One region of the Vibrio sp. SCSIO 43137 genome, then DNA from elsewhere that is predicted to be linked to it. Evidence: predicted binding sites of a transcription regulator. Region 1 holds the regulator's gene; the other holds the start of a gene.
What was found. Region 1 encodes MetJ, which represses methionine synthesis genes. Its sites were predicted from a motif close to TTAGACNTNTANANGTCTAA; they were not measured.
Positions count from the first base shown of each region.

Region 1 (10,179 bases):
CTGCCCGACGAAGAGCCTGTTGATAGCCCTGAAAACGGAACTGACAGAGCGCAGCCTCTTCCGGGCCGGAGATCTGGGCGATTCGTTTGTGGCCCATCTGGGTCAGATAGTTAACCGCTTCAAAAGCAGAAGTCAGGTTATCAATATGCACAGTCGGAAGCTCAAGTTCAGGCGCGTATTCACAGGCCATCACCAACGGAGGCAGGTTTTTCTGCTCTGGTTTACTGACATCAAAAGGAAGGTCAGTACCCAGCAGTAGCATGCCGTCGGCTTGCTTAGTAAATACCAGGTTGATAAATGAGCTTTCACGTTTGCGCTGTTGGCCACTGTCGCCAAGCAGAACCAGATAGCCATTTTCCAATGCTGCGTCTTCAATTCCGCGGATGATCTCTGTGAAGTAGGGGTCACAGATATCGGGAACAATCGTAACAATGGTCTTAGATTCATTTCTTCGCAGATTTCTTGCGAGGGAGTTAGGGGAATAACCAGCTTCCAAAACAGCGTCTTCAACTCGTTTACGGGTAGACGCAGATACTTTCTCAGGGTTCATTAACGCTCTGGATACAGTGGCGGTCGACACCCCTGCAAGCTGGGCAACATCCTTCATTGTCGCCATAAATTTAACCTCTTCCAGACAATTGGATTTAATTTAATAGTAATTATTCTTGTAGTGTATTCATTAAAGCCGGAATAAATTACGGGTAATGTAACAAAACTTGCATAGTATATGTGATTTCGGTCACAGTGATGAATATATTTGTGTTAAGGACAACGTTTTCGTCTGCAACTAACTGAGATCTTGTGGCTCAACATCTAGAGACCAGCGTACTTTTTTAGCCAGTGGCAGTAGTTGTATAGCTGCCCGTGCGCTGTGCAGAAGTTTCTGCATTGTGCTTCTGTTTGAGGTTTGCAGCAGCAGTTGCCAACGGGATTTACCGGCTCTTTTTGCCATAGGGGCAGGGGTTGGCCCAAGAACCATGGTATGAGGGTCAAACAGTGGATTGGCCTCAATGGTCTGACGAACCTGACGAAGAAAATCTTCCACCAGTTTTGAGTTACTCGCCTCTGCCCGGAACAGGGTCAGGTAAGTATAAGGCGGCAGATAGGCCTGCTTTCGTTCCGTTAGTGCCGTCAGGGCAAAATGGTGATAATCCTTATTGAGCAGAGCTTGCAGCAGGGGATGCTCAGGGTGATGGGTTTGTAATATCACTTCCCCGGGCTTACTTGCCCTTCCTGCCCGGCCGGCAACCTGTATAAAGAGCTGAGCTAGCCGCTCTGAAGCGCGGAAATCACTGCTGTAGAGAGAGCCGTCGACATCCAGTAACCCAACCAAAGTAACATCGGGAAAATGGTGCCCTTTAGCCAGCATCTGGGTACCAATCAGAATTTGGTACTCTTTGTTCTTAATGGCGTTAAGAGCGTTCTCCAGACTTCCTTTTCTTCGCGTACTGTCTCTGTCTATACGTATGGTTTTGTATTCGGGGAACAGGTGCTCCAGTTGGGTTTCCAACTGCTCGGTACCAACGCCCATAGTGACCAGATGGTTTGAGTTACAGTTGTGACAGTGGTGAATTACCGGCTTTTGCGAACCACAATGATGACAGCGAATCTCCTGACTATTGTGGTGATAGGTATAGTAGGCATCGCATCGCTGACAATCGGCAATCCAGCCGCAGTCGTGACACATAAGTGCCGGAGAGTATCCTCTGCGGTTAAGAAAAAGCATCACCTGATTACCCGCATCTAAATGCTGACGCATTTCAGCAATCAGAGGGGCTGATAGGCCACTTTCCAGATAGAGGCCTTTAACGTCCAGCACTTTATAAGTGGCCGGTACGGCATTACCTGCTCTTTGTGTCAGGGTCAGGTGATGATATTTACCGCTAAGGGCATTTTGCAGAGATTCTAATGCCGGAGTGGCAGAGCCGAGAACAATAGGGATATTCTCTTTATGAGCGCGCATAATGGCGACATCTCTGGCGTGATAGCGCAGAGAGTCCTGCTGCTTGTATGAGGAGTCGTGCTCTTCATCAACAATAATAATCCCCAGAGATTTAAAAGGGGTAAACAGGGCGGATCGGGTACCTATAATGATGCCGGCTTCTGCTTCTCTGGCTGAGAGCCATGCATTAAGTTTTTCCGTTTCATTCAGGCCGGAGTGAATCACTTCTACTGGAACATCAAAGCGCCGTTTAAAACGGTTTATCGTCTGAGGGGTTAAACCGATTTCAGGAACCAGCACCAGTGCCTGCTGCCCTTTTTCCAGTACAGGCTTAATCAGGTTCAGATAAACCTCGGTTTTGCCCGAACCCGTCACACCTTCCAGCAGGTTACAGCTAAACTCGCTCTGGCTATTAATAGTGGCGATTGCAACGGCCTGCTCTTCGTTGAGCCTGGGGGTATCCATTTCGCTCTGTACGGCTGCCGGCCAGCTTTTTCTGCTGAATTTTTTCTCAGAAGAGATTACCCAGCCTTTCTCTTCCAGTTTTTTCAAAAGAGTGCCGTCTATATCTTCATCCAGCAGTTGTTGGTGAGATCTTGTCCCATCAGCAAGAGCTCGTATCGCTTTTTCCTGTTTTACAGCCCTGCCAAAGCCGAGCATTAACTGGTTTTTTCCTGCTTCCGTTAGCTGCCACTCCACAACAGAGGCAAAACTGGCCTGTTTGCCTTTCCTTAATGCACCGGGAAGGGCATTAGAGAACACTTCCCCTAACGGATGTTGATAGAACTGACTGCACCACACCAGCAACTGGTGCAGTTTGTCCGGCCATACCGGCTCAAAATCAAGAACAGATTTAATGGGTTTAAGTTTATCGAGGGGAAAGTCAGAGCTGTTAACCATGGCTGTGACAATACCCACCAGAGTCTGTCGTCCGAAAGGAACAGAAACCCTGCCTCCGATAACCGGAAACTGGTTCGCCTGAATTTTATAATCAAACGTTTTATCCAGTGGTACGGGCAGTGATACCTGTGCAATAGTCGGGCGCATAAACTTTAATCGGGAGCATGAGATAAAGAGGCGGTTAGTTTAGTTGAAGCGGGCTGAAAATACGAGATATGCTGATGTATCTGCCAAATAACGGTGTGCGGAGTACCATGCATGGCTTTATGCGTGTTTCTGTCCGCTGTCTGCCAAAGTGGCGTATATGGCACATGTGTTATTTAGTTGGTGAAAAAAAACTCAAATAGGTTGATCCCGACGCCGGTATTCTTTAATATACGCCGCCTTAATGGTGTGGTAAAAACCGCACTGATTTTTGAACACACGTGTGGTGTCCGGCTTAGAATCGGATAGCGACACGGCCTATATATGAGGTTTTCCCATGAAAGCAGGTATCCATCCTGAGTACAAAGCAGTTAAAGCAACTTGTTCTTGCGGCAACTCTTTCGAATTTAACTCTACTCTAGGTAAAGATTCTATCCACCTGGACGTATGTGACAAGTGCCACCCATTCTACACTGGTAAGCAGCGTATCGTTGATACTGGTGGTCGTGTTGATCGCTTCAACAAGCGTTTCGGTGCACTTTCAAGCAAAAAATAATAGCAATATTATTACCGAATGCAGAAAAGGACGCTCAGGCGTCCTTTTTTCGTTTCTGCCGTAAGAAAATTTTTCATCTATTTACTTTATTTCTATGAAGATTTAACAACTTCTACTAGAATTTGATCTCCCTACAATCTGTTTACACTCTCTGGAAATACACATTATGCCCGAAGACAATCCTCAAGAAGCATTTCGTCAAAAAGCACTTCAATATCACGCTCATCCGGTAGCGGGAAAGATCTCTGTAGAACTTACTAAGCCAGCTGATTCAGTCGAGGACTTAGCATTGGCCTATAGCCCGGGAGTGGCAGAGCCGGTGCGCGAAATTGCTCAGGATGTAAATAACGTTTATAAGTACACAGCTAAGGGAAATATGGTGGCTGTTATCTCTAACGGTACCGCTATTCTGGGATTGGGTAACCTGGGACCGATGGCATCCAAGCCGGTAATGGAAGGTAAGGCGCTGCTGTTCAAACGTTTTGCCGGGCTGGATTCAATTGATATTCAGGTAAAACACAGAACCATCGACGAGTTTGTTGATACGGTAGCAAATATTGCCGATACCTTTGGCGGTATTAATCTGGAAGATATTAAAGCGCCGGATTGCTTTGAGATTGAACGTCGTCTGATCGAGCGTTGTGATGTACCTGTGTTCCATGATGACCAACACGGTACTGCCATTGTGACTGCGGCGGGTATGCTCAATGCCATTGAACTACAAGGAAAGACACTTTGCGAGTCAACCATCGTCTGTCTGGGTGCCGGTGCAGCGGCAACTGCGTGTATGGAACTGCTGATTAAGTGTGGTGCACAGCGTGAAAAAATCTATATGCTGGATCGCAAAGGGGTGATTCATACCCGTCGTGAAGATCTGACTGAGCACAAGAAGCACTTTGCCAACAATACCGATAAGAGAACCCTTGAAGAGGTGATTTCCGGAGCTGACCTTTTCTTGGGTGTATCGGGACCAGACCTGCTGCCGGAAGAGGCGCTGGCACTGATGGCGGATAAGCCAGTTGTATTTGCCTGTTCAAACCCGGATCCAGAGATTAAACCTGAATTGGCGCATAAGGTGCGTGATGATCTTATTATGGGCACCGGTCGTTCAGACTATCCGAATCAGGTGAACAATGTTATCTGCTTCCCGTTCCTGTTCCGTGGTGCACTGGATGTCAGGGCGAGTGAAATTAATATTGAAATGAAACTGGCAGCCGTTGAAGCGATTCGCCAACTGGCCAAAGAGCCGGTGCCACAAGAAGTTAAACAAGCTGCCGGTGTAAAAGAGCTGGAGTTTGGTAAAGAGTATATTATTCCTAAGCCAATGGATCCGCGTCTGTTGCCTCGCGTGGCTAAAGCCGTTGCCATTGCCGCGGTTGAGTCCGGAGTCGCGCGGATTGATCTGCCGGAAAACTACATGGAATAAAGCCGTTCTGCTTTACAAAAAAAGGTCAGCCTGTGAGCTGACCTTTTTGCATTTTGTGGCTTAGACTTTACTCTTCGTCAAAGGCTTCGAACTCGATGCCCATCTCTGTCATCATAGTCTTAGCTTCAGTCGGTATATCGTCCGGGCGATCTTTTCTTAGATCTTCGTCAGTCGGAAGCGGCTGACCTGTATAGGCGTGCAGAAAGGCCTCGCACAGCAGTTCACTGTTTGTGGCATGGCGAAGGTTATTGATCTGGCGACGGGTACGTTCATCGGTTAATACCTTAAGAACCTTTAAAGGGATAGAGACAGTGATTTTTTTCACCTGCTCACTCTTTTTTCCATGTTCAGCATAAGGACTAATATAGTCGCCGTTCCAGTCTGCCATTGCGCACCTTTCATCAAAGAAATTAGTAATAAATAGTTATAGGTGGGGATTCTAGCGGGATTTACCGCCATAAGCAAAGATATATGGACGTCTAGAAGTATTGACGTCTGCTTTTCTTGTTAGTAAAGTGCTGTCTGTCAAATAAACTATAGTTATCTGGTAGCAGTAGCAAAGAGAAAGGAAGTTCATCTTATGACAAAACGGAAACCAGCGACGATTGCTGTTCGCACAGGCATTGAATCAGACACCCAGCACCACGCTGTCGTTCCGCCCATTTATCTGTCAACCAATTATAGTTTCCCCAGTTTCGGTGATGTTCCTAAATATGATTATACCCGTTCAGGAAATCCTAACCGCGGTTTGCTGGAACAAGCCCTTTATGAACTGGAATCCGGTAAGGGTGCGGTGGTCACCAACTGCGGTACCTCTGCATTGAACCTTTTGGTCTCTGCCTTTTTAGGGCCGGATGATCTGATAGTTGCTCCTCACGACTGCTATGGCGGTACTTATCGCCTGTTTAATACCAGAGCTCAGAAAGGTGATTTTCAGGTCGCCTTTGTCGACCAGTCTGATTCTGCCGCTTTATCTGAAGCACTAAGCAGAAAGCCGAAGCTGGTATTACTGGAAACCCCTTCTAATCCTCTTGTACGGGTAGTGGATATTGAAGCCATTTGTCAGCAAGCCCATCAGCTTGGTGCTCTTGTTGCGGTCGACAATACCTTTTTGACACCCATATACCAAAAGCCTCTTGAACTGGGCGCAGACTTTGTTATTCACTCTACCACTAAGTACATTAACGGTCATTCCGACGTTATCGGTGGTGTGGTGATAACGAAATCAGAGCAGCATGCCGAAGAGCTGGCGTGGTGGGGCAACTGCATTGGTGCAACGGGAACACCATTCGACAGCTATATGACTTTAAGGGGAGTCAGGACACTTGGCGCAAGAATGCGCATACATGAAGAGAGTTCACTGGCGATTCTTAGTTACCTTCATCAGCAGAAGCATGTAGCAACAATTTATCACCCCAGCCTGCCTGATCATCCGGGACACGCTATTGCCAAAAAGCAGCAAACGGGATTTGGTTCCATGCTCAGCTTTGAGTTCAATGGCTCATTTGAACAACTGAAAACCTTTGTCGGTGCCCTGAAACTTTTCTCTCTGGCGGAGTCTCTTGGTGGGGTTGAAAGCCTGATTTGCCACCCGGCATCAATGACCCATAGAGCGATGGGAGAGGCTGCACTGGAAGAAGCCGGTATTTCTCAGAATCTGCTTAGATTGTCCGTTGGTCTGGAAGACAGTGACGACTTAATTGATGACCTGAAACAGGCATTTGCTTCATTAGAGGGAGGTGAGTAATGAGCCACCTTCGTCAGTTACACAAGTTTGGTGGTAGCAGTCTGGCAGACCCGGAATGCTACCGCAGGGTAGTTACCATTCTGTCTGAGTATTCTGAACAAGACGACCTTATCGTAGTTTCAGCCGCAGGCGATACCACCAACCGGCTATATGAGTGGCTGGATGCCCTGAAAAAAGATGGCCGGATAGCCCATGAACTACTTACAGAACTGCGTCAGTTCCAGAGCGGGCTGATTGAGGCGCTGGTTACAGAGCCGCAAGCCTTGTTGCAACAGCTTAACAGTGAGATGGCAGCACTCGGTGAACTGATGGCGCCATTAACGGAGGCTCAGTCTGCCGATGTTCTTGGTCATGGTGAAGTGTGGTCGGCACGTCTTTTAACGGCTCTGTTAAATCAGAGTAGTCTCGATGCCGCCATGCTTGATTCAAGAAACTTACTGCGTGCAGAGCGGTGTACACAGCCGGAAGTCGATTTTTCCCGTTCACGTTCTCTTATCAGGCAGGAGTTGGTTCAGCACCAGCACAGAAGGCTGGTCATCACCGGTTTTATGGCGCGAAACTCACAAGAGGAGACCGTGCTACTGGGAAGAAACGGCTCAGATTACTCAGCTACGGTTATCGGAGCCTTGTCGGATGCGGCAAGAGTGACAATCTGGAGTGATGTTGACGGAGTTTATAGTGCTGACCCGCGTAAGGTGAACGACGCCTGTCTGTTGCCGCTGTTGCGTCTTGATGAAGCCAGTGAACTGGCAAGACTGGCAGCACCTGTACTGCATAGCAGAACACTTCAGCCCGTTGCCCAGAGTTCAATGAACCTTGACCTGAGATGCAGTTATCAGCCTGAGTCTGGTTCAACCCGCATTGAACGGGTTCTGGCATCAGGGAGAGGGGCGAAGATCATCACTTCTCTGGATGAAGTACTTATTATCGAGCTGGATCTTGGTCATGCTCATGATTTTGCAAGGGCGCAGGAGCATATATTGAATAGCCTTGCCCGGGCACAGCTTCAGCCTCTTGCCTTTAATACTCAGCCGGATCAGGGGGAAATTCAGCTTGCCTATACTGCAGAAGTGGCTGGCGGGGCGTTGGAATTTTTGCAGGATGCCGCTATTGACGGTGATATTCGCCTTAAAGAGGGCTACTCCCTTGTTGCAGCAGTGGGAGCCGGTGTCAGTAATAACCCGATCCATACCCACGGTTTCTATCAGCAACTGAAGAATGCACCTGTAGAGTTTATCTGTGAGGCGGAGTCCGGACTGAGCCTTGCCGCTGTATTAAGAAAAACCGATACCTGTCAACTGGTTCAGGGAATTCATACACAGCTGTTTCAGGCGCAAAAACGTGTGGGGCTGGTATTGTGCGGTAAAGGCAATATCGGTGCCAGCTGGCTGGAACTGTTTGCAGAGCAGAAAGCCGGACTGGAAAAACGTCGCGGAATGAGTTTTGACCTGATAGGGGTTGTTACCAGCCGCTCTTACTGCCTCAACTACGACGGTTTAGATCTCGCTACAATTACAGACCGGTATCATGATGAGGCGATTGAACACGGTGGCCATGAGTGGATAGAGAAGCTCTCCCATCAGCAGGAATACGATGAAATTATTGTATTGGATGTCACGGCCAGTAAAGAGATTTCACTGAAATATCCCGAGATAGCAGAAAAAGGTTTTCACCTTATCTCTGCCAATAAGGTTGCCGGCTCAGCCTCCGGTGAGTTTTATGACAGAGTTCAGAACGCCTTTAGCAAAACCGGCAGGCACTGGTTCTACAACGCAACTGTAGGAGCAGGGTTACCGGTAAACCATACCGTAAGAGATCTACATGAGAGTGGTGATGAGGTTCTGGCTTTATCGGGTATATTCTCCGGCACTCTTTCATGGCTGTTCCAGCAGTTTGACGGCAGTGTGCCTTTCAGTGAACTAATGGAACTGGCTTGGCAGCAGGGGCTGACAGAGCCGGATCCCCGCTCTGATCTTGATGGCTCTGATGTGATGAGAAAGCTGGTAATTCTGGCGCGTGAGTCAGGCCTTAAGATTGAGCCGGAGAACGTAAAAGTTGAATCACTGGTGCCTGAGGAGCTCAAAGAGCTCTCTCTGGATGAGTTCTTTGATCAGGGAGCTTTACTGAGCTCGATTCTGGCTGAACGTCTGGCGAAAGCACAGAAAGAGGAGAAGGTACTGCGTTACGTTGCCCGGCTGGAGAAGAATGGAGAGGCGACGGTAGGAATTGAAGCGCTGAACAGTGACCATGCATTGGCGAATCTGCTGCCGTGTGACAACATTTTCGCTATTGAAAGTGTCTGGTATAAGGACAATCCTCTGGTTATTCGCGGACCGGGCGCCGGAAGGGCAGTGACTGCCGGAGCGATTCAGTCAGACATCAACAGGCTTTCTGCCCTGTTCTGATGGTGTCACCTGCCGGCTTAAGCCGTTTTGAGCCGGCATTTCTATCGATAAGTTAACGCTTTTATCCTCTAATCTCTTCTACACTCTATTGTTGAACTAACCTTATATTCAACATGAACAAATCTCATGATCAATAGGTTGACAATGATCACAATTCAATTCATTCTACAGACATATGGACGTCTAAACGTCAATTGTCAGCCACTTAGAGTTTTAACTATCCGGTAAGGGAGTACGCCATGAGTTACACACATGCCAGCTATCTGGATGCACTGAATCAGAACATTGCAGAGCTAGGAAACATCAACGTCTCTTTTGAGTTTTTCCCTCCGAGCAGTGAGAAGATGGAAGAGACTCTGTGGAACTCAGTTCACCGCCTTAAAACCCTTCAGCCTAAGTTTGTCTCGGTAACCTATGGTGCTAACTCTGGCGAACGTGACCGGACCCATTCCATTATCAAAGAGATAAAAGATCAAACCGGGCTGGTGGCTGCCCCACATCTGACTTGCATTGATGCCAGCAGAGAAGAGCTTATCGATATTGCCGATGACTACTGGCAGAACGGAATTAAGAATATTGTTGCCCTGAGAGGGGATATTCCTCCGGGCGGTGGTAAACCTGAAATGTACGCTTCGGATCTGGTGATGCTGCTTAAAAAACAACATGACTTTGATATCTCTGTAGCGGCTTTTCCTGAAGTACATCCTGAAGCGAAAAGCGCACAGGCAGATCTGCTTAACCTGAAACGAAAAGTGGATGCCGGAGCTAACCGGGCAATCACCCAGTTCTTCTTTGATGTAGAAAGCTATCTGAGATTCAGGGATCGCTGTGTGTCTGCCGGAATTGATGTAGAGATTGTTCCGGGAATACTGCCAGTATCTAACTTTAAACAGGCGTCCCGCTTTGCCCAGACTAATCAGGTAAAAATTCCCGGCTGGATGGCACAGCAGTTTGAGGGTTTAGATGATGATCCTATGACGCGTCAGCTTCTGGGTGCCAGTCAGGCCATTGATATGGTGAGAATACTGAGTAGGGAAGGCGTAAAGGATTTTCACTTCT
Region 1 covers NZ_CP116383.1:3,083,503-3,093,681, reverse strand. Annotated here, with positions in the region: gene cytR (DNA-binding transcriptional regulator CytR) at 1-616, opposite strand, end outside; gene priA (primosomal protein N') at 788-2,989, opposite strand; gene rpmE (50S ribosomal protein L31) at 3,324-3,542, shown strand; gene PK654_RS14490 (malic enzyme-like NAD(P)-binding protein) at 3,709-4,968, shown strand; gene metJ (met regulon transcriptional regulator MetJ) at 5,036-5,356, opposite strand; gene PK654_RS14480 (O-succinylhomoserine (thiol)-lyase) at 5,549-6,715, shown strand; gene PK654_RS14475 (bifunctional aspartate kinase/homoserine dehydrogenase II) at 6,715-9,120, shown strand; gene metF (methylenetetrahydrofolate reductase) at 9,360-10,179, shown strand, end outside.

Region 2 (10,179 bases), 560 kb from region 1:
GTGAGGACAGTGCCTGGTGGGTAGTTTGACTGGGGCGGTCTCCTCCCAAAGAGTAACGGAGGAGCACGAAGGTGGGCTAAACACGGTTGGACATCGTGTGGTTAGTGCAATGGCATAAGCCCGCTTGACTGCGAGAATGACAATTCGAGCAGGTGCGAAAGCAGGTCATAGTGATCCGGTGGTTCTGAATGGAAGGGCCATCGCTCAACGGATAAAAGGTACTCCGGGGATAACAGGCTGATACCGCCCAAGAGTTCATATCGACGGCGGTGTTTGGCACCTCGATGTCGGCTCATCACATCCTGGGGCTGAAGTCGGTCCCAAGGGTATGGCTGTTCGCCATTTAAAGTGGTACGCGAGCTGGGTTTAGAACGTCGTGAGACAGTTCGGTCCCTATCTGCCGTGGGCGTTGGAGAATTGAAAGGGGCTGCTCCTAGTACGAGAGGACCGGAGTGGACGAACCTCTGGTGTTCGGGTTGTGTCGCCAGACGCATTGCCCGGTAGCTAAGTTCGGAATCGATAACCGCTGAAAGCATCTAAGCGGGAAGCGAGCCTTGAGATGAGTTCTCCCTGATACTTTAAGTATCCTAAAGGGTTGTCGTAGACTACGACGTTGATAGGCAGGGTGTGTAAGCGTTGTGAGGCGTTGAGCTAACCTGTACTAATTGCCCGTGAGGCTTAACCATACAACACCCAAGGGGTTTTGTTTTGGACTCAAATAGAACATTGAATGTGTAAATAAGACTTTTAAACAGCTTTCCGATTTGTTGGTTTTCACTTTTTTAGAAAAAGTGAAATCAAAAACAGAATTTTGCTTGGCGACCATAGCGTTGTGGACCCACCTGATTCCATGCCGAACTCAGAAGTGAAACGCAATAGCGCCGATGGTAGTGTGGGGCTTCCCCATGTGAGAGTAGGACATCGCCAGGCTTTTAATTTCTACTTGCCTCTATGAGGTGAGTTACCATAATGTTTTTATTGAATTAAATGAAAATATTATGTTGACTTTATAAGTAGAACGCGTATTATACGCCTCCTGCTGAAATGCTTAGGCATATAAAGCAAAGCTCTTTAACAATTTAAACCTATCAATCTGTGTGGGCACTCGTTGATGATAATCAAATTAGAAACTTCGGTTTCAATTCGGTTTCAATGATACGAAGTGACCAACGAGTCGAAAGACTCAGCACAGTCAATTCAAACATTACTTATGTAATGTTCAGTATTCATTGAGCCACAAAAACTTAAATTGAAGAGTTTGATCATGGCTCAGATTGAACGCTGGCGGCAGGCCTAACACATGCAAGTCGAGCGGAAACGGCAACATTGACTCTTCGGATGATTTGTTGGACGTCGAGCGGCGGACGGGTGAGTAATGCTTAGGAATTTGCCCAGTCGAGGGGGATAACTATTGGAAACGATAGCTAATACCGCATACGCCCTACGGGGGAAAAGAGGGGACCTTCGGGCCTTCTGCGATTGGATAAGCCTAAGTGAGATTAGCTAGTTGGTGAGGTAATGGCTCACCAAGGCGACGATCTCTAGCTGGTCTGAGAGGATGATCAGCCACACTGGAACTGAGACACGGTCCAGACTCCTACGGGAGGCAGCAGTGGGGAATATTGCACAATGGGCGCAAGCCTGATGCAGCCATGCCGCGTGTGTGAAGAAGGCCTTCGGGTTGTAAAGCACTTTCAGCAGTGAGGAAGGTGGTAGTGTTAATAGCACTATCATTTGACGTTAGCTGCAGAAGAAGCACCGGCTAACTCCGTGCCAGCAGCCGCGGTAATACGGAGGGTGCGAGCGTTAATCGGAATTACTGGGCGTAAAGCGCATGCAGGTGGTTTGTTAAGTCAGATGTGAAAGCCCTGGGCTCAACCCGGGAAGGTCATTTGAAACTGGCAAGCTAGAGTACTGTAGAGGGGGGTAGAATTTCAGGTGTAGCGGTGAAATGCGTAGAGATCTGAAGGAATACCGGTGGCGAAGGCGGCCCCCTGGACAGATACTGACACTCAGATGCGAAAGCGTGGGGAGCAAACAGGATTAGATACCCTGGTAGTCCACGCCGTAAACGATGTCTACTTGGAGGTTGTTCCCTTGAGGAGTGGCTTTCGGAGCTAACGCGTTAAGTAGACCGCCTGGGGAGTACGGTCGCAAGATTAAAACTCAAATGAATTGACGGGGGCCCGCACAAGCGGTGGAGCATGTGGTTTAATTCGATGCAACGCGAAGAACCTTACCTACTCTTGACATCCAGAGAATTTTCCAGAGATGGATTAGTGCCTTCGGGAACTCTGAGACAGGTGCTGCATGGCTGTCGTCAGCTCGTGTTGTGAAATGTTGGGTTAAGTCCCGCAACGAGCGCAACCCTTATCCTTGATTGCCAGCACTTCGGGTGGGAACTTCAGGGAGACTGCCGGTGATAAACCGGAGGAAGGTGGGGACGACGTCAAGTCATCATGGCCCTTACGAGTAGGGCTACACACGTGCTACAATGGCGTATACAGAGGGCGGCGAACTCGCGAGAGTAAGCGAATCCCAAAAAGTGCGTCGTAGTCCGGATTGGAGTCTGCAACTCGACTCCATGAAGTCGGAATCGCTAGTAATCGTGGATCAGAATGCCACGGTGAATACGTTCCCGGGCCTTGTACACACCGCCCGTCACACCATGGGAGTGGGCTGCAAAAGAAGTAGGTAGTTTAACCTTCGGGGGGACGCTTACCACTTTGTGGTTCATGACTGGGGTGAAGTCGTAACAAGGTAGCCCTAGGGGAACCTGGGGCTGGATCACCTCCTTAAACGATGATTGTGCATTGATGAGTGTTCACACAGATTGATTAGGTTTAGAAAGTAAAGAGAGTAAAGATACCTGCTTGATAGCGGGTATTGTTGTGAAAGTGCCCAACACTTTTACAAACCTATGTCCCGTTCGTCTAGAGGCCTAGGACACCGCCCTTTCACGGCGGTAACAGGGGTTCGACTCCCCTACGGGATACCATTGGGTCGTTAGCTCAGTTGGTAGAGCAGTTGACTTTTAATCAATTGGTCGCAGGTTCGAATCCTGCACGACCCACCATTCTTCCTCCACGAAGAATTAAAACTACAGTGGGCGATTAGCTCAGTTGGGAGAGCACCTCCCTTACAAGGAGGGGGTCACTGGTTCGAGCCCGGTATCGCCCACCATTCTCTAAATGTTTTTGGATAGACTCCAAACCAATGGTTGTTAATTGTTGGTTTGTTTTTCGTCGCTGAGAATCTTTAGAAAATGTCTATTACAGATATTGCTCTTTAACAATTTGGAAAGCTGACAGATAACAATTTGATTGATTGTTATCTAATTAAAAGTTCTCAAATCCTAAGTCTTTTTTAGATTTAGGTACCAACACACATTCAAGTGTTCTTGGAAGCAACATTACTGAGTAATGATGCTTATATTTGAGTCCGGCAAAATCGAAATGTCTCTCGCTCATTCAAATAATGAGAGACACAAACCTTGGTTGTTTGCCATACATAGAAACCTCTTGGGGTTGTATGGTTAAGTGACTAAGCGTACACGGTGGATGCCTTGGCAGTCAGAGGCGATGAAGGACGTATTAACTTGCGATAAGCGTAGATTAGGCAGTAAAAGCCACTTGAGTCTACGATTTCCGAATGGGGAAACCCAACTGCATAAGCAGTTACTGTTAACTGAATACATAGGTTAACAGGGCAAACCCGGGGAACTGAAACATCTAAGTACCCGGAGGAGTAGAAATCAACCGAGATTCCGAAAGTAGCGGCGAGCGAAATTGGATTAGCCCTTAAGCTTTTAATGATGCAGGTGAATGGTCTGGAAAGTCCAGCGATACAGGGTGATAGCCCCGTAACCGACACGTCATTATTAGTGAAATCGAGTAAGGCGGGACACGTGATATCCTGTCTGAATATGGGGGGACCATCCTCCAAGGCTAAATACTACTGACTGACCGATAGTGAACCAGTACCGTGAGGGAAAGGCGAAAAGAACCCCTGTGAGGGGAGTGAAATAGAACCTGAAACCGTGTACGTACAAGCAGTAGGAGCACCTTCGTGGTGTGACTGCGTACCTTTTGTATAATGGGTCAGCGACTTATATTTAGTAGCAAGGTTAACCGATTAGGGGAGCCGTAGGGAAACCGAGTCTTAACTGGGCGTCGAGTTGCTAGGTATAGACCCGAAACCAGGTGATCTAGCCATGGGCAGGTTGAAGGTTGAGTAACATCAACTGGAGGACCGAACCGACTAATGTTGAAAAATTAGCGGATGACTTGTGGCTAGGGGTGAAAGGCCAATCAAACCTGGAGATAGCTGGTTCTCCCCGAAAGCTATTTAGGTAGCGCCTCGGACGAATACTACTGGGGGTAGAGCACTGTTAAGGCTAGGGGGTCATCCCGACTTACCAACCCTTTGCAAACTCCGAATACCAGTAAGTACTATCCGGGAGACACACGGCGGGTGCTAACGTCCGTCGTGGAGAGGGAAACAACCCAGACCGCCAGCTAAGGTCCCAAAGTATAGCTAAGTGGGAAACGATGTGGGAAGGCTCAGACAGCCAGGATGTTGGCTTAGAAGCAGCCATCATTTAAAGAAAGCGTAATAGCTCACTGGTCGAGTCGGCCTGCGCGGAAGATGTAACGGGGCTAAGCTATACACCGAAGCTGCGGCAATATCTTTTAGATATTGGGTAGGGGAGCGTTCTGTAAGCCGTTGAAGGTGAACTGTAAGGTTTGCTGGAGGTATCAGAAGTGCGAATGCTGACATGAGTAACGATAAAGGGGGTGAAAAACCCCCTCGCCGGAAGACCAAGGGTTCCTGTCCAACGTTAATCGGGGCAGGGTAAGTCGACCCCTAAGGCGAGGCCGAAAGGCGTAGTCGATGGGAAACGGGTTAATATTCCCGTACTTCTTACAATTGCGATGGGGGGACGGAGAAGGCTAGGTGGCCTGGCGACGGTTGTCCAGGTTCAAGTGCGTAGGCTGATTTCTTAGGTAAATCCGGGAAATCTTAAGGCCGAGACACGATGTCGAGCGCCCAAGGGCGTGAAGTCATTGATGCCATGCTTCCAGGAAAAGCCTCTAAGCTTCAGATTGTAAGGAATCGTACCCCAAACCGACACAGGTGGTCGGGTAGAGAATACCAAGGCGCTTGAGAGAACTCGGGTGAAGGAACTAGGCAAAATGGTACCGTAACTTCGGGAGAAGGTACGCTTCTGACGGTGAAGTCCCTTGCGGATGGAGCTATCGGAAGTCGCAGATACCAGGTGGCTGCAACTGTTTATTAAAAACACAGCACTGTGCAAAATCGTAAGATGACGTATACGGTGTGACGCCTGCCCGGTGCCGGAAGGTTAATTGATGGGGTTAGACTTAGGTCGAAGCTCTTGATCGAAGCCCCGGTAAACGGCGGCCGTAACTATAACGGTCCTAAGGTAGCGAAATTCCTTGTCGGGTAAGTTCCGACCTGCACGAATGGCGTAATGATGGCCACGCTGTCTCCACCCGAGACTCAGTGAAATTGAAATCGCTGTGAAGATGCAGTGTACCCGCGGCTAGACGGAAAGACCCCGTGAACCTTTACTACAGCTTGGCACTGAACATTGAGCCTACATGTGTAGGATAGGTGGGAGGCTTTGAAACTGTGTCGCCAGATACAGTGGAGCCATCCTTGAAATACCACCCTTGTATGTTTGATGTTCTAACTTAGCCCCGTTATCCGGGGTGAGGACAGTGCCTGGTGGGTAGTTTGACTGGGGCGGTCTCCTCCCAAAGAGTAACGGAGGAGCACGAAGGTGGGCTAAACACGGTTGGACATCGTGTGGTTAGTGCAATGGCATAAGCCCGCTTGACTGCGAGAATGACAATTCGAGCAGGTGCGAAAGCAGGTCATAGTGATCCGGTGGTTCTGAATGGAAGGGCCATCGCTCAACGGATAAAAGGTACTCCGGGGATAACAGGCTGATACCGCCCAAGAGTTCATATCGACGGCGGTGTTTGGCACCTCGATGTCGGCTCATCACATCCTGGGGCTGAAGTCGGTCCCAAGGGTATGGCTGTTCGCCATTTAAAGTGGTACGCGAGCTGGGTTTAGAACGTCGTGAGACAGTTCGGTCCCTATCTGCCGTGGGCGTTGGAGAATTGAAAGGGGCTGCTCCTAGTACGAGAGGACCGGAGTGGACGAACCTCTGGTGTTCGGGTTGTGTCGCCAGACGCATTGCCCGGTAGCTAAGTTCGGAATCGATAACCGCTGAAAGCATCTAAGCGGGAAGCGAGCCTTGAGATGAGTTCTCCCTGATACTTTAAGTATCCTAAAGGGTTGTCGTAGACTACGACGTTGATAGGCAGGGTGTGTAAGCGTTGTGAGGCGTTGAGCTAACCTGTACTAATTGCCCGTGAGGCTTAACCGTACAACACCCAAGGGGTTTTGTTTTGGACTCAAATAGAACATTGAATGTGTAGAGACACGAACTTTTAAACAGCTTTCCGATTTGTTGGTTTTCACTTTTTTAGAAAAAGTGAAATCAAAAACAGAATTTTGCTTGGCGACCATAGCGTTGTGGACCCACCTGACTCCATGCCGAACTCAGAAGTGAAACGCAATAGCGCCGATGGTAGTGTGGGGCTTCCCCATGTGAGAGTAGGACATCGCCAGGCTTTTAAATTTGTCTAACCAGACACGCAGCGGAGCGGTAGTTCAGTTGGTTAGAATACCGGCCTGTCACGCCGGGGGTCGCGGGTTCGAGTCCCGTCCGCTCCGCCACTTATTTGAAACCTCAGTAGAAATACTGGGGTTTTTTCGTATCTGGCGTATTACTTTTGGCCTTCGGCCAACGAGTCCCGCAAAAGGTTTGCCCGTAGACCGCAACCCCGGACTAGGCGTCCCCGCCGTCCGCCACTTATATTAAGCCTTAGACTGGCCGTCCGCGACTGGCCGTCCGCACAGAAATGCTGGGGCTTTTTGGCGTTTAAGGGAAATAAAAGCTCTATAGATAAATTTTCTTCTTCTCTTCTGTTCAAAAACTCGACTTCTCCTGCTCCATAAGCTAATCTGGCTATATAGACGTCTAGATAGCTTATGGAGAGAGCCGTGCCAATTAGGATCCCTGACAGACTTCCTGCCTCCGATGTACTCAAAAACGAGAATATTTTTGTTATGCCTATGTCACGGGCATCAACACAGGAAATTCGTCCGTTAAAGGTACTGATTTTAAATTTGATGCCGAAGAAAATTGAGACCGAAACTCAGTTTCTCAGGTTGCTGTCGAACAGCCCGCTACAGATAGATGTAGAACTGCTGCGTATTGATAACCGGCCGAGCAAAAATACCCCAACAGAACACTTAGATACCTTTTATCGTCAGTTTGAAACCGTCAGGCAACGCAATTTTGATGGTTTAATAATTACCGGCGCACCATTGGGGTTAGTACAGTTTGAAGATGTGATTTACTGGGAGCATCTTGAAAGCATCATGAACTGGGCCAAAGATCATGTGACTTCAACACTATTTGTTTGCTGGGCTGCTCAGGCTGGTCTGAAATTACTTTATGACCTCCCGAAAAAAACGCGCAAAGAGAAGTTATCGGGTGTTTATACCCATAAGATTCATGATATCTACCACCCGATTTTAAGAGGGTTTGACGATAACTTTCTCGCGCCACACTCAAGGTATGCAGACTTTACTTCTGAGTTTTTGTTAGAGCATACGGATCTGGATATTCTGGCCACGTCTGACGTAGCAGGGGTTTATCTGGCAGCAACTAAAGATAAGCGGAATGTCTTTGTCACCGGACATCCTGAGTATGAATGTCACACCTTACACAACGAATACGTAAGGGATCTTGGTGAGGGGATGGATCCGGCTATACCGGTAAACTATTACCCTAACGATAATCCGGATAACCAGCCGATAGCCAGCTGGCGTAGTCATGGACACTTGTTGTTTTCGAACTGGTTAAACTACTGTGTATACCAGCAGACACCTTACGATTTGGAACACTTCTCAGAAGACAACTTTACAAGAGATGATTAATAAAAAGGGTAGCTCAGCTACCCTTTATCGTATCTACTCTTCTGCAGATTTGGCTTTGTTAATCAGGGGAGTAATGGTCGCTCCCTGAACCAGTATTGAGAACACAACCACAGAGTAGGTCATCACCAGGATAATTTCCCTGACATCTATTCCTTTCTCCGGGATAACCATAACACCGGCAGGAATGGCCAGTGCCATCGCTATCGCAAGACCACCCCTTAAGCCACCCCAGGTCAAAATCTTCACTGACCAAGGGTTATATGTGCGGAATCGGCGGAAGCCGAGGTAAGAGATAAATACACTCAGATAACGGCTTAGCAGAACAAGAGGAATAGCCAGTACCATCAAAATCCAGTCTTCTTTATGGAATTCAAAAAGAAGCATTGAAAGGCCGATAAGCAGAAACAGAACGCCGTTGAGGAACTCATCTACCAGTTCCCAGAAATGGTCTAGATGCTCTTCGCTCTCTTTAGAGAAACCGACAAAGCGTGTCCAGTTACCAATCATGATGCCTGATACCACCATGGCCAGAGGACCGGAGACGTGAATAATATCAGCGAAAACGTAACCTGCTGTCGGGATACCAATGGTAAGTAACAGCTCCATGGAGTGATCATTGGTTGCGCTAATCAGATAGTGAAAAACCAAACCTAAAACAAAGCCGTAGAGAATTCCTCCGACCGCTTCATGCAGAAACAGTAGGCTTACACTGCCGACCGTTGGTGCTTCACTACCAAAAGCAATAGCAAACAGGGTGACAAACAGTACCAGACCAAAGCCGTCATTAAACAGCGATTCGCCCTCTATCTGAGTCGATATCCGTTTTGGAGCGTCCAGCTTTTTTACAATGGCGAGAACAGCAATAGGATCCGTTGGTGAAATAAGTGCGCCGAATAGTAAGCAGTAAATAAAGCCTAGTTTAATACCTAGCAGACTGACAATGGCAAACAGTACCAGACCAATAAAGAAGGTAGAGAACAGAGTTGCAAACAGAGCCAGCACCGTGATCTCCCACTTCTGATCTTTCAGGTTAGGAAGTTTAATTCCCAGTCCGCCGGCAAACAGCAGAAAGCCAAGTATTCCCTTTAACAGGAAAGCTTCAAAATTAATTTCAGCTATGGTGGTAGATGCAATTTCTATCAGATTAAACCAATCGTTATGTCCGGCAACTATGATTAGAAGTGAAAGCATCATTGAGCCGGCGGTGATGGCAATGGTGGTTTGCATTTTTCCTATTTTGCTGTTGATAAATGCAATCGCCATTGCTGCAGCTGCAAGGAAACAGAGAGTGTAGTAGACAGTCATGGTTAATCCGGTTGATGAGAAAGTGTGAATTCTCCTCCTGAATTGTTTAATTATCAATTGTCATATGAAAAATAAATGTTAATTCAGATGTTTATTCTGACAGAGAGTATTTTTAATTTTAGACGTCTAGATTTCTATATTGGCTGTGATAGGATGTAGCGATATAAGTAATGGATTGAGGTTGTACTGTGACTGGAAGCAAGATTAGAGAGCAAATAGAAGAGATACTTAAACAGCGGATTTTACTGATTGATGGTGGTATGGGGACCATGATTCAGGGCTATAAACTGGAAGAGAAAGAGTATCGCGGAGAACGCTTTGCCTCCTGGCCATCTGATCTGAAAGGCAACAATGATCTCCTTGTTCTTACCCAGCCGCAGATAATCAAAGAGATCCATTCAAAGTATCTGGAAGCCGGCGCAGATATATTAGAAACCAACAGTTTCAACGCTACAACCATTGCTATGGCTGACTATGATATGGAGAGCCTTAGTGCAGAGATAAACTTCGAAGCTGCACGTCTTGCCCGTGAAGTTGCTGATGAATGGACAGCAAAGACGCCTGAAAAACCAAGATTCGTTGCTGGTGTACTGGGTCCGACCAACCGTACTTGTTCTATTTCCCCAGATGTAAATGATCCGGGATTCAGGAATGTCAGCTTTGATGAGTTGGTTGAAGCTTATAGTGAGTCTACCCGCGCTTTAATTGAAGGTGGCTCAGATCTTATCCTGATTGAAACTATTTTCGATACCCTGAATGCTAAAGCGTGTGCGTTTGCCGTTGAATCAGTTTTTGAAGAACTGGGAACGGAACTTCCTGTAATGATCTCCG
Region 2 covers NZ_CP116383.1:270,684-280,862, forward strand. Annotated here, with positions in the region: rRNA gene PK654_RS01360 (23S ribosomal RNA) at 1-686, shown strand, start outside; rRNA gene rrf (5S ribosomal RNA) at 815-930, shown strand; rRNA gene PK654_RS01370 (16S ribosomal RNA) at 1,247-2,798, shown strand; tRNA gene PK654_RS01375 (tRNA-Glu) at 2,923-2,998, shown strand; tRNA gene PK654_RS01380 (tRNA-Lys) at 3,001-3,076, shown strand; tRNA gene PK654_RS01385 (tRNA-Val) at 3,108-3,183, shown strand; rRNA gene PK654_RS01390 (23S ribosomal RNA) at 3,534-6,421, shown strand; rRNA gene rrf (5S ribosomal RNA) at 6,553-6,668, shown strand; tRNA gene PK654_RS01400 (tRNA-Asp) at 6,698-6,774, shown strand; gene metA (homoserine O-acetyltransferase MetA) at 7,102-8,043, shown strand; gene PK654_RS01410 (cation:proton antiporter) at 8,077-9,348, opposite strand; gene metH (methionine synthase) at 9,537-10,179, shown strand, end outside.
Region 2: metA (homoserine O-acetyltransferase MetA) is a predicted target of MetJ. The motif match lies at 7,071-7,090, and genes of this name have one in related genera.